DNA from 3 places in the Peribacillus sp. TH14 genome. Region 3 is predicted to be linked to each of the others. Evidence: riboswitches for the same ligand, from Rfam matches in the RefSeq annotation. Region 3 holds a riboswitch; each other region holds the start of a gene.
What was found. A riboswitch is a leader RNA that binds a small molecule or an ion and turns the genes downstream of it on or off. The one in region 3 is predicted to bind cobalamin.
Positions count from the first base shown of each region.

Region 1: linked by a shared signal. The riboswitch ahead of JFU50_RS08095 (hypothetical protein) and the one ahead of JFU50_RS25565 ((2Fe-2S) ferredoxin domain-containing protein) in region 3 are both predicted to bind cobalamin.
Region 2: linked by a shared signal. The riboswitch ahead of JFU50_RS03880 (hypothetical protein) and the one ahead of JFU50_RS25565 ((2Fe-2S) ferredoxin domain-containing protein) in region 3 are both predicted to bind cobalamin.

Region 1 covers NZ_JAEKEK010000001.1:1,669,160-1,673,587, forward strand. Annotated here, with positions in the region: gene JFU50_RS08080 (DUF4129 domain-containing transglutaminase family protein) at 1-82, opposite strand, end outside; gene JFU50_RS08085 (DUF58 domain-containing protein) at 79-1,275, opposite strand; gene JFU50_RS08090 (AAA family ATPase) at 1,275-2,231, opposite strand; cobalamin riboswitch at 2,433-2,652, shown strand; gene JFU50_RS08095 (hypothetical protein) at 2,851-3,357, shown strand; gene JFU50_RS08100 (ABC transporter substrate-binding protein) at 3,361-4,311, shown strand; gene JFU50_RS30420 (hypothetical protein) at 4,290-4,428, opposite strand, start outside.
Region 2 covers NZ_JAEKEK010000001.1:761,794-766,221, reverse strand. Annotated here, with positions in the region: gene JFU50_RS03885 (MBL fold metallo-hydrolase) at 1-591, shown strand, start outside; cobalamin riboswitch at 695-894, shown strand; gene JFU50_RS03880 (hypothetical protein) at 1,162-1,395, shown strand; gene JFU50_RS03875 (hypothetical protein) at 1,430-1,618, opposite strand; gene JFU50_RS03870 (YheE family protein) at 1,715-1,918, opposite strand; gene JFU50_RS03865 (YheC/YheD family endospore coat-associated protein) at 1,980-3,176, opposite strand; gene JFU50_RS03860 (YheC/YheD family protein) at 3,173-4,428, opposite strand, start outside.
Region 3 covers NZ_JAEKEK010000001.1:5,306,347-5,310,774, reverse strand. Annotated here, with positions in the region: gene JFU50_RS25585 (energy-coupling factor ABC transporter ATP-binding protein) at 1-816, opposite strand, end outside; gene cbiQ (cobalt ECF transporter T component CbiQ) at 835-1,611, opposite strand; gene JFU50_RS25575 (energy-coupling factor ABC transporter substrate-binding protein) at 1,595-1,909, opposite strand; gene JFU50_RS25570 (energy-coupling factor ABC transporter permease) at 1,911-2,654, opposite strand; cobalamin riboswitch at 2,832-3,027, opposite strand; cobalamin riboswitch at 3,239-3,428, shown strand; gene JFU50_RS25565 ((2Fe-2S) ferredoxin domain-containing protein) at 3,580-3,948, shown strand; gene cobJ (precorrin-3B C(17)-methyltransferase) at 3,963-4,428, shown strand, end outside.

The DNA of each region.
Region 1 (4,428 bases), 3.6 Mb from region 3:
ACCATTCTGTGATCAACAACAGACCAAAGGTATACAGAAGAACATGCATCCACTTTTCCAACAAGGGGGTTGAAACATTCATTTCATCATCACCTCTCGTCTGTCGTGTTGCAGATACCCCTGTTCAAGAAAGCAAACCTTTATTCCCCGTGATACTGCTGCGGCTCTTGATTTTTTTTCCTCATCTGTAAAGTCTGCTGGGTTTTTCACACAAAACAACGTTAATCCTTGATTAGCGCGGAATGCACTCAATACTTCTACCTTTTCTAATGTTAATTCCGAGACAATGAAAATCACAGCTGCGTTGGCCGGCAGAATTTCCTTCCTTATGATCCCGTTCCAAGTGGTTATCCTACTCGGTTTTTCTTTAGCAAGGCGGTAAAAAATCTTTCGTTTCTGGTTATTGCCTCCTCCAGTCGGTAAGATTTGCCTCGATCCCGTACTAGCGAAACCAATCTCTATGCCTTTTTTTAACATGGCATGTACAAAGGAAGCCGTCATTACAATTGCTTCTTCGAAGAAAAGCGATTCCTGATTATCAAGTATGATAAACACATCACGGTTTTTCTGAACTTCAAATTCCTTTGTCATGATTTCACTTGTTCTAGCCGTTGCCTTCCAGTTAATCCAGGATAACTGATCACCTGGCTGATACTCTCTAACTCCAGATACTACTGATTGTTCTCGCTGTGTTTTTTTTGTTGATCCCACTTGTCCCTGATTGAATACACGCTCAAGATCTCTGTAGGTAAGCTCATGATATGAAGGGAAAACAGTGATTTTTAAAGGTGAACTATATGTCGCTTCCTTTTCAAAGACGCCAAAAAAGTCTCCTGTCCTGAAACGGATTGTTTGAAATGTATGCTCACCCCGTGGCAAATTGTTCAAAGTATATGTCATACTGAATGTATGCCTGAAACCAGGAAAGACAAGTGTTTTTCTTTGCATCCCCCTATTTTCCAATTCCTTCGGCAACTCTTCCTCTACCATCAAATATAAAAGAGGCAGCCTGTTTTTACGGGTAACAGTTAAAGCTATTTCTACAGAATCGCCTGCTCGGCATTCTCTTTTACTGACCTTTCTCTCAACGATAATGTTATTAATCGGATAAAAAAGTAGAATCGTAGAGTACACAGCGAACGGCAAAAATGTATAAAAAATAAACCAACTGACAAAACCGCCTTGAAACATCGCAAAAGAAAAGGAAATCGCTATAAGTAATAACAAGCCAATCACACTCATGTTTTCCTTTAAGATGCTGATCAAGTTCCGCATTAGGTCACAGCTCTCTTCACAGGCACTTGAATCGTCGCGACAATCTCGTGAATCACCATGCCAGCATCCACTCCCTCATAATTCGCTTCTGGCTTCAGGATAAGTCTGTGGGCAAACACGAACGGTACTAAATATTGCACATCATCCGGTAGAACATAATCTCTGCCCTGCAAAAGTGCATAAGCTTGGGCCGCCTTCATCAATGCAATCGATCCACGTGGACTCACCCCTAAATATACTCTCTCATGCGTACGAGATCGATTAGCCAAATTAACAATATACCGCTTTATCGTGTCATCCACTATCACTGCTTTAGCCTCTTCCTGTAAAGCTATTAATTCCTCTAAAGTAATCACAGATTCTAACTCTTCAAGTGGTGCGGCATATTGAGCTCGATGCAAAACCTCAATTTCTTCGTCAACACCCGGATAGCCCATTTTCATTTTTAATAGAAAACGATCCAATTGCGCCTCTGGAAGTGGGTATGTTCCTTCGTACTCAATGGGATTTTGTGTTGCCATAACGAAAAAGGGTTTCTCCAATCCCCTTGTAACCCCATCAACCGTCACACTTGCCTCTTCCATTGCTTCAAGCAAGGCAGATTGTGTTTTCGGCGAGGTCCGGTTTATCTCATCGGCTAAAATAATATGGCCCATGATTGGTCCTGGTCTAAAAATAAATTCTTGTTCCTTTGGATTGAAAATTGAAACACCCGTTACATCTGAAGGTAGTAAATCAGGTGTGAATTGTATACGCTTAAAGTTTGCGCCTATCGATCTTGCCAGTGCTCTGACCATGACAGTCTTACCTACACCAGGAACATCCTCCAATAAAACATGCCCCCCAGAAAGAAGTGCTACGATGCTCAGTTCTGCTATATCTCGTTTTCCAATAATCACTTTTTCAATATTCCCTAAAATCTTTTCCAGTTTTTGATTTACCTGCTTATAAATCATACTCTACCTCCTGAGATTACCCTATTACTCTTATATAACACCTATTATATATTCTTTATACTCGATATGCGTTTTACATTAACATCCAATTAAACCTTACATTGTAAGTTTACTAGATAATTCGCAAACCATAAACGAATTTCTCTAAAAATATTCATACTGCTTTAGGAAAAAGGTATGGTAAACTGTTGCTAAGTGAATATAAACCTTGCAGAAAAAGGTGCTGACTTGTCAGCTTAATAGGGAATTTGGTGTAAAACCGAAGCTGTTTCCGCAACTGTAAGTGCTAATGAAATAAGATAAATACCACTGTTTGAGGATAAAGATTCACATCGATAACCATTCATCCTGTTCAAATGGGAAGGTTCTTAGAGTAAAATGACGCACGGGCCAGGAGACCTGCCTTTTTTATCGTATTATGCTCTTCGGAAGATAGGAGGATTGTACGGCAATCTTCCATCTTTTTCTGTTACAGATACATAGGTGATTGATGCCGACCAATGCCCTTGGTCGGCTTTTTCTTTTGCTGAGAAAAGCGATACTGAGGTGATTCATCTAACTATGAAGAGGAGGAAGAGTTATGGCAAAAAAGGATTTTCGTTTTTTATGCTATCCATACATGCGCGAATCCGAGTCTACCGTCGATTATGAAATACGTACCGACTCTTTGACGACACAAATTGGCTTGGCCGCCTCGCTTACAAAGGATGTTCCGGATGTATACCGAGATTTAATGGAATTGTTGCCGATGGCTTATCATTTAAATGGTTCAGTCCGTGGGAAATTGGCCATTACCGACAATGATCTGAAACGTCTAAGTGCCATCTACGACCATTATGTCGCAGAAGTTAAAGAGCATATTGAGACATTCGTGCTTCCGCAAGGTTCAACCGCCGCCTGTGTTCTGCATACTTGCCGCAGTGAAGCCAAAAAGTCGGTCCGTGCTTTACACAAGGTTAGTTTAGAAATAGAAATCCCTGAAATTCTCTTTGATTACGCCCATTTGCTTGCAAATGTTCTATTCGTGATGGCTGTCTACGTCAATAAGCAACATGGTATTGAGGAGATTCCTTTTATCAGTAAATCATACCCAACCAAACCCATGAAGAAGAAAACGGAGGAATAAATAATGAAGAGAAGCATACGATTTAGTTGGATTTCCACCTTGATACTTGCCCTTTTCCTTACCGGATGTGGAGTAACGGATGACCAGACGGCAAAGGAAAAGAAAGACACTAATAAGACAGAAGAAGTCAAAGCCTATACCGTTACCGATGATACTGGAAAGAAAATAAAATTTGATAAAGTTCCGGAAACAGTAGTTTCACTTCAACCAAGTAATACAGAAATTTTATTTGAACTAGGGCTGGGAGATAAGGTCGTTGGCGTGACCGACTTCGATAATTATCCAGAAGAAGCAAAGGATATTGAACATGTTTCCGATTCGGTGAATATCAATGCAGAGAAAATTATTTCCTTAAAACCAGATGCCATTATTGCTTATACCATTGGTGATGAAACGACGATGAAACCACTTGAAGATGCTGGAATCCCAGTATTCATTATTAAATCCGCGACAAATTTTGATGATGTATATGGGGATATTGGGCAAATTGCTGAAGTCATGGGCGTAGCTGAAAAAGGCGAAGAATTGGTGAAAGATATCCAAACCCAAATTACAAGTGTTGAGGAAAAAATTGAAACATTAGATGAAAAGGAACAAACCTATTTTGAAATTAGTCCAGCTCCAGAAATCTATACAACAGGAGCGGAAACCTTCCAACAAGAAATTCTAAAAACTGCAGGCATTGAAAACATCTTTGCCGACCAAAAAGGCTGGGTTAAAGTTTCAGATGAAGAAATTGTCAAACGAAACCCTAATGCTATCATTACAACTGCTACCTTTGCAGATGATGCTGTTGATGAAATTAAATCCCGTAAAGGCTGGGAAGATATCAACGCCGTGAAAAATGATCAAGTCTATCTACTTGATGAAAATATTATGTCACGTCCTGGGCCAAGGATTGGTGAAGCTGTAGAACTCGCAGCAAAGACCATTTATCCAGACTTATTTAAATAATGCGAAAGAAGGATGTTCCAAAGTTCTTGGATCATCCTTTCCTTTTTTACCTCTGCTTCCCTAAGTCCATCACTACAACCACACACTCTCCTGGAGCAGCTGCCCTCCATCGCTAAT
Region 2 (4,428 bases), 4.5 Mb from region 3:
ATTTATATTCATCCGATGTCGATTGATGTATGTGCGAAGGATGCTGAATATCCTGATTATCGCAAAACTTTTTGGGGAAGGAGAGATGGCTTCAAAGCTGAGCCGTTGGGGAGGACTGTTCATTCCCGTACCCAAACGTGGGAGCCAATCTTTACCCCAGGTCATGCTAAGGACCATATGGTGTATTTGAATCACAGTAATGGCATGCTGTTTTCAGGTGACCTATTCGTTACACCGAAAACGAAGCTTGTTTTACGGGAAGAATCTGTCCCTGTTATCATCGATTCTATAAATAGATTACTTCAATATGATTTTGGAGAGGTTTTTTGTTGTCATGCCGGTCATGTCCCTAATGGGAAGGAAATGTTTCAAAGAAAGCTCGACTATTTGGAAAACCTGCGTGGTGAAATTTTACGATTACATAATCAAGGCTTGGCAGTTCATGAAATCCAGCAAATTGTTTTGCCGAATCAATATCCGCTTATCGAGATATCTGGCCACGAATGGGATTCGGAGCATATTATCACATCGATATTAAAAGAAAAGATATTGATTAATAAGATTAATAAGGATAATGGAGCGAAATACTAATTAGTGATTTTGTGTAATGGAAGAGGTGTTAATCAATTTCCTTTTGAACACAGAAGCACGCATTGTAATTTAAGGGATAATTTGATACATTTAAACTGAAAATTAAATACGTCTAGAAAAAGGTGCAGATAATATATTGAAGATTATCTGCTTAAAAGGGAAGTCCGGTTAGAATCCGGCGCTGTCCCGCAACTGTATATGAGAGCGATTCGAGTAATGCCACTGTCTTCTGCAAAAGGGGATGGGAAGGTTCGAAAAGCGATGATCATGAGCCAGGATACCTGCCTATTTTTAGCACAGCATCATAAACCTACGAGGATAGGAGGTGTTAAGTGCGAGAATTGACAAGAGCATGTTTTTCATTTTTTGAAAAATGGAAAATTCATGTTTGTTTTTTGTTATGTTTTCTTTTGCACTCTAACAACTTCTAATCGGGAAGTTGTTTTTTTTATTTTTTAGATGTAATCAGTTATAATAGTCGATTTTTTAACAAAATTATAAGGAAATCTCGTCTCTCTATGGAACAGGAGAAAAGTTTTCTTTATGAACAAAATTTAAGGGGGATAATGCATGTTTGGAACAGTTAGATACTTTACGGATTTTTTAAAGGCTCAGATTATGTATAATTTTTCTGGGGAAAAAATGATTTCTTTAAGCGAAAATCATACAAGGTTGAACAAGGAAATTAATGTGAAGGCAAAAAATTCAAAAGAAAAAGTAGAGTATTTACTTAATCTTGAAAAGGCTTATGGAATAATTAATAAGGAAATGTTCGGTCAAAAGGAGGAGTTGACAGTTTTATAAAAAGGAGCCACCTAAAGGAGGCTCCGGACACTAATTATTTATTCTTGTTTGGCTCGGTTTCATCATAAAAATCATGGGCTTCTTCAATGTTCTGAAGGTCAGCAGCTGCATAAACATTCCCGCCGGCCAGCCCTTCATTGATGTAACGGTCGATGTCTAAGAAAGCAGAGTTCTTGCCTTCATATTCGGTATCCTTCAAAAATGTGAATTCTTCTTTATCCAAAAGAAATCCCTCCTAACCTTTTTTATAGTGTAGGCAAAAGAGGGCTTTTTATTCTGAGTAAGTCCTCATGAATGAAATGAGGAGTTTAGCACTAACTTATTCATATACATGATAGACCATTAAGTCATGTATGATGCTTTTGAGATTAGCTTCGTCTGTTTCTGAAGGGGGATTGGCAGTCCATTCGATGGACCCGTCTTTATGGTATAAGGCTTTGACGGCCTGCTTGTTAAAGTAAAAGGAAATTTTCCATCCTGGTAAATTTTTATGTAATGGTGTCCATTGAAAATGAGTAATCATATGTATAACCTCCATATAAGCTGTCTCTCATTTCATTATAATGGAAAACGGCAGATGGAGGTTATTTTCTCGTTTGATTTAATAAAGTTAATTCAATAAACAGGTTTTTCAAATGCAAGAGTCGGCTTGCTTCAATTTCTTCTTCATCAAATTGCATGGGTTTAGAGTTTACTTCGTAAATGAAGAGTGATCCTGTTGAATCTTCGCCAATATCAATAGAGAATTCCCCGAGAAAGCCGAATTTCTTCGAAAGAATCAGACCGCACTTTTGAGCAATGTACGCCAACTTCCGGTTTAAATTCCTCGATTGCAAGTTTTTGTAAGGGAAAAGTTTCCCGCCTCTTGGAGTATGGGTTGTGATTTCCTGGGTTTGTGACATCCGTACAGCCTTACCAGTAATTTTATAGAACCCATTTTCATAATGAACGAGAACTCGGTAATCATAACGATGTCCATTCAGTTTCTTTGGTATAACCGCTCGTTGGGCGAGATAGGCTCTTCTCATCAGTAGCAATTTTTTATGCTCCCAAAATGAGGAGAAATTTGGGAAGGATTCACTATGTTTTAGGCTATTAAACTGAAGAGTTTCATCAGGATTCTCTATTAGTGTGTAAATACCTTTCCCTTGGCTTCCTTTAGATGGTTTTAGGTAAATATGTCTGTGGGATTTTAAAAAAGCCCTCAGTCCATCGCAATCACCTAGGATAATTGTTGATGGAAGATGGTTGGTGAGGGAGCCATCTTCCATTAATGCTTCATACATCATATATTTATCTAAAAAACAAGGATTGAAAAGGTTCATATCATGATCTTGAAAGTAGTTGATAAGCCGTTGAAAATCCTCTGATGCCTCGAAGCCCCTTGAGGGAATTCGGTTATAAACTATATCGGGAAGCGGCATCTTAACCTCGATCCATTTGTTTGAAATGGAGGAAAAAAGGAAGCCTTTTACAGGGATGGAATGAAAGGTCTCAACCGTAAATACAAACACTAAAATCCCATGTTCCAACAAATATAGTGATAAATCCTGAAAAAGGGTCAAGTTTCCCCCTATTCCTGATTCCTTTTTGGGATTTGAAGAAGTTAAAATTCCGACGACGAGCATCCGGCTACCTGGAAAAATAGAAATAGGAATAAGTGTTTGATTATTTTGATTCTGTTTATAGTGTATTTCCTCTTTTTCCGCGCCGGCGAATAGTTGCATGCTTTCTTGGTCGTGGTACCAGCTTTCAGTTGGAATATCGTAAAAAATATTCATCTATGCACACCGACAGCATTTGTAATGGTTTGTTCCGTAAGATAAATAGCATAATCAAGGCTGAGCTTTCTTGTTAGCAGCTCGAACTCTTTGAGTTTTGGATGGGAAAAGATTGAACGTCCTGGTTTAGAATTAGCTTCAAACATCCAAACTTGCCCTTTTTTATCTAATCCAAAATCAAAACCGATTTCTGCAATGATGCCATCTAAGTGCTCTTCAATACTTTCACTTAATATTAGGGCGGCTTCCGATAGCTTTCGTTCGACTTCTTTCGCCTCATCATCATCACCATATAGCTCGGCAATCGTCTTGATGACACCTCCGCTTTTAATGTGGGTAGTAACGCTTCCAGCGCCGGCTATTTTTGCGGCGATTGCAGTTACCTGCCAAATTCCCTTGCTGTCCTTGTTCGTATGCACTCGGAAATCTACAGGTCGTTTTGAAGAACGAATTAATGGTATGCCCTGCTGCACAATGAGATTTTCAAGCGGTCGATTATGAAAGATGTGTTTAACAATGGATTCTAAAGTAGAAAACTTTTGCAATTTATTTTCCTGAGCATCATTTTTATAACGACAATAGTAGACATTTTCATGTTTATCATAAAGAATTTGGTGAATTCCAAGCCCAAGGCTGCCATGAATAGGCTTTATATAAACTTGGCGGTAATGAGAAAGCAGGGTTTCTACGACGGACAGAGATTGAAAAGGATACGTTTCCGGTAAAAAAGGAAGTGCCCGCTCATCCGCACATAACCGTTCATTTATATCCCATTTATTAAAAAAACCTGGATTGTACCAAGGAATTGTATACTCTTTTTGGAATTTCTGTTTCACTTCCTTAGGGCCATCCCGGTTTTCCGTCAAACGGTTAGGGAGCCGGTCATAGATGACATTTGGAAAAGGAAATTCGTTAATATTCCAGTCATCGTTCTCATAGACATAGCCCTTGATTGTTTCTTTTTCCCAATTGATTACATTTTCACCGAAAACAAAAGGGATACAGCCTGTTGTTTGGCTCAGAGAAAGGAGTTTTGAAAAAAAATCTGAACGTTCCCCGAGCGGTTTGTTTGAAATGCCGGTAAAACCTGATGAAAATATCCCGACGACTGGCCCAATATGAATGCTCTTACCGTATATAAATAGATGTAGAGGCATATCGACCTGAGTAAATATTAAAGATTCCGCGAGACTTTCTGACAGGACGATTGTTTGCTTGATTGCAGGATTTTGTTTAACAATGGCAGGACATG
Region 3 (4,428 bases):
AAGTAATTCTTCTTTCGTTCTAGGGGCAGGGTCTTTTTCTGTGAATATCTTTGATTGAATAAGTGATTGAAACATTTCAAATATCCATGGTTTTTCTAAATGTGCTTGATACAAAAGGTCTTCATGATGAAAAATAGTGACAGGATCTCCTTGATATATGACCTTTCCATCGTTCATGACAATGATTTCGTCAGCCCATTGATAGGCTAAGTTAACATCATGGGTTGATAAAATGATTGTTTTATCAGGGAGATGGATGTTATCCAAAAGAGCCATAATCTGTTTGGAAAAATAAGAATCCAATCCCGCCGTAGGCTCATCTAGGATCCAGACTTCGGGTTCCATGGCTAACACACCAGCTATGGCAACACGCTTCTTTTGTCCTAAGCTCAAAAAATGGGTGGGCTTATCTTTCAATTCTGTTACTTCTGTTTGGGCCATCGCCCATTCAACTTTCTCCCGCACGACATCTCTTTCCCAACCTAAGTTCATCGGTCCAAACGATATATCCTGTTGAACATTAGCGGAAAAAAGTTGTGAATCCGGGTCTTGAAAAACGATTCCAATCTGTTTTCGTAATAGTAATAATGTTTTTCTGTCATATTTTAATTTCTTTCCCTTAAATTTGATGGATCCTGTTGTTGGCTTTAATAGACCGTTTAAATGTTGGAATAAAGTTGACTTACCGGCACCGTTATTGCCTAATAAAGCAATTTTTTTACCTTGTTGAATAGTAAGAGAAAGATCTTTTAATGCGAACGTCCCATCTGCGAATTGATGGGTGAGGCCATCTATATTAAAAATATGTTCTTCCATTATCGAACTGCCCCCAATTTATATATATCTATAAATAAAGAATAAGCTTACTAGAGTTACAATGGTAATCAGCCAATTACGAGAGGAATAAGTGTAAGAGTCATCGATAAATGAAATATTCTCTTGATACCCTCTTGCGTTCATTGCCATCGTTAATTGTTCAGAGCGCTGAAACACTCCTAAAAACAGGGAAGATATGAGTAACCCGAGAGATCGAATTCCCTTCCTCACTGAACTATACCCAAGCCGTGATGACTGTGATTGATGAATGGCCATAGCTGTATCTAAAAAAATAAAGATGAAGCGATAAGTTAATTCGATTAAATCAATCAGCAATGAAGGCAGTTTCAGCTTACGCAATACATATAGTATAACTGTGATGGGAGTAGTTAAGGTTAGGAAATATAAACAGCTGATACTGCTTAATACAACAACGATTAGACCAATTACCGTTTTTATACTGTCTTCGCTGATAAATATTTGCCAGCTACCGAAATTCCAGGACCACCATACATTTGGTATCGAAGTGAATTTACTTGCGAATGAAAAAAGGATGGTAATTGTACCTGATAGTACAAAAAATCCAGGTAATAAGAGTAATTTTAGATAATAAGAGATTGGGATTTTTGCCCCGAAAATGATAAAAGCACTCATCACGGTAAAGGTGATGAGTGAGACGGTCGTATCCCTCACTGCTAAAGAAAACAACAAAAGGGAGAGGGCAAAAATCATTTTCTCTAAAGGATGTACATGCTTTAGCCGGTTGAAATAGGCGTATTTATCTATGAGTAACATGTTTTGCCTGTTCGTCCTTTTCTTGAACGGACTGTTTATTTTTTTGTCGCATAACGCCGATGAAGTATCCTATGAATCCGGCGCCAATCGCGGCTTGGAGAGCAAACAATAAGCTTTCGGTTTCTGCACCTGGCGGCTCCCAGATACTGTTGAACCAAGGCTTATATTCTGGTTGGATTTTAGTGATGGCTTCTTCCGCCACTCCATCAGCTCCACCAAATTCTGTTCCTTGTTGGGTGATTAACGGAATTATAGCAAGTATGACGACTAGAAAAAGCAACAATAAACTTTTTTTCATGCTAACGAGCCTCCTTAGATAACACTCGCAGTAATTTCAATTCGCCTAGATTGTATTTCTTCAAGAAATTCATGACAACGACTGTCAATAAACCTTCACTGATTGCTAAAGGTATTTGGGTAAGGGCAAAGATTCCTGAAAATTTAGTGAATGAGGCCATGAATCCACCTACCTCCGATGGGAAAGCTAAAGCAAGTTGTACAGAAGTTATCACATAGGTGCCCAAATCTCCGAAAGCTGCTGCTAAGAAAACAGCAAGAGAGAAGGACCAACCTAATTTAGTAGCGCCTTTGAATACAAAATAAGCAATGAACGGCCCGCAAACAGCCATGGAAAAGGCATTGGCTCCTAGCGTAGTTAGTCCTCCATGAGCTAGTAATACAGCTTGAAATAACAGAACAATAGAACCGACGACACTCATGGCCAGTGGCCCAAACAAGATTGAACCTAAACCGACGCCGGTAGGGTGTGAAGAGCTTCCTGTAACGGAAGGGATTTTTAGGGCTGATAAAATAAAAACGAATGCGCCGGACAGACCCAGCATCATTTTTGTTTCTGGGTTTTCCTTCACTTTAGACCTAATAGAACGGTAACCCAAGATTAAAAATGGAAGTGTCACAGCCCACCAGAATATCGCCCATTCGATCGGTAAGAAGCCCTCCATAATATGCATTGCCATTGCTTTCTTTGGTACGAAAAGTAGTAAAATGACAAAATAAAGTATTTTCCAATTGGCTTTTTTCATTTTTTCTCCTTTCAACGCTTTTATTTTTAATGATTAAAGCTGAGAAGAGAAGTGGCGGGCAACATAAAAAGCACTTCTCTCAAAAAGAAAGAAGTGCGTAATGAACAGTAAGTTTGCAGCATAATACAAATATTAGCTTAGCTGCCTGATCCGCACACCCATCCTCGTAGGTTGTAAACAGTTTCACGCTTCATGGCAGGTCTCCTGGCTCTGGATCATCATCCTCATACATCCTTCCCATCGCGTTTGACAGTGGATTATTCATTACGTATTAGGACTTCCCTTTACAGTGGCGGGACCGCGCCGGATTTACACCGACTTCCCTATTAAGCTAAATTCCGAGGAATCTAGCACCATAAAACTTATGTAATTTTTTGAAAATTCTCGTTTATTGTACCATAAAGCAATGATTCCATCTACACTCTATTCATATTTTTTTTGAGAAGGATAAAATCGCAGTGAGGATAGGCATTAAGCTGGATTTTCACCATTAAACTTTTCAAAACAGTCGGAATAAACTATTGAATTTTAAAAAAGTTGTTATATGATAGATAAAGTTAACTAGAAATATATTATTATAAAACCAAATATTTCAATTTAAAAGTGCTCTTGTATGAACACGCAAGGGATAATAGGGAAATCGGTGAGAATCCGATGCAGCCCCCGCTACTGTAACGCTGATGAAATTGTCGATAACCACTGGCCTAGAGCTGGGAAGGGACAAAAGTAAATTGAAGCGTAAGCCAGGAAACCTGCTTTTAAAATTGTGTGATACTTTTCGGAGGGAAAGGTAGAAGGACTATGGAGATTTTGAGAGTTTCACTTTGCTTGCTGGAGGCTCCCTTTTCATATAGTTTTTTTAAAACCTTAACTCTAACAGTTAAGGTTTTTTATTTTGCCTTTTCTCAGATTTAGGAGGAAGAAGATGACAACTTGGAACTTAAAAGGCACAAATTCGCATCTTTTGATTTGTAACGGCAGCAGTTGCATGAAAAAAGGTGGCGAAGAAATAACGCAAGCAATTCGTGATGAAATTACTTCACAAGGTCTGAATCAAAAAATTCATACTACTAGAACTCGCTGTAACGGAAGGTGTAAGGATGCCTGCGTTGTGATTGCTTATCCTCAAGGGACATGGTATCGAGTGGATTCACCTGATTTTGGACGAGAGATTGTCCGTAATCTCGATGATGAGAAGTTCATTCCACAGATGATTTACCAATTTACTAATGGAGAAATGACTCCTAATCCAGATTTTCCAGCTCAAACAGGAATTTCAAAAGACAAGTTGTAAAAGGAGATGTCTAAATGAGTACAAACGGTAAATTATTTGTCGTTGGCTTTGGACCAGGGAATTTTGAACATATTACCAAACGTGCTGTAGAAGCCCTTCAAGAAAGTGACTTCATCATTGGTTACAAAACATATGTGGAACTCATACAGGGCCTTCTTACAGATCAAACGATTATAAGTACAGGTATGACTGAAGAAGTATCACGTGCACAAGAAGCAGTGAAACAGGCGGAGTTGGGAAAGAAAGTGGCTGTAATTTCGAGTGGTGATGCAGGGGTATACGGAATGGCAGGGCTGGTTTATGAAGTATTGATTGAAAAAGGCTGGAAAGAAGAAACGGGAGTAGCCATTGAAATCGTTCCTGGTATTTCTGCCATCAATTCATGTGCGTCTTTACTTGGTGCACCTGTCATGCATGATTCCTGTACCATCAGCCTCAGTGACCACTTAACGCCTTGGGATCTGATTGCCAAAAGAGTGG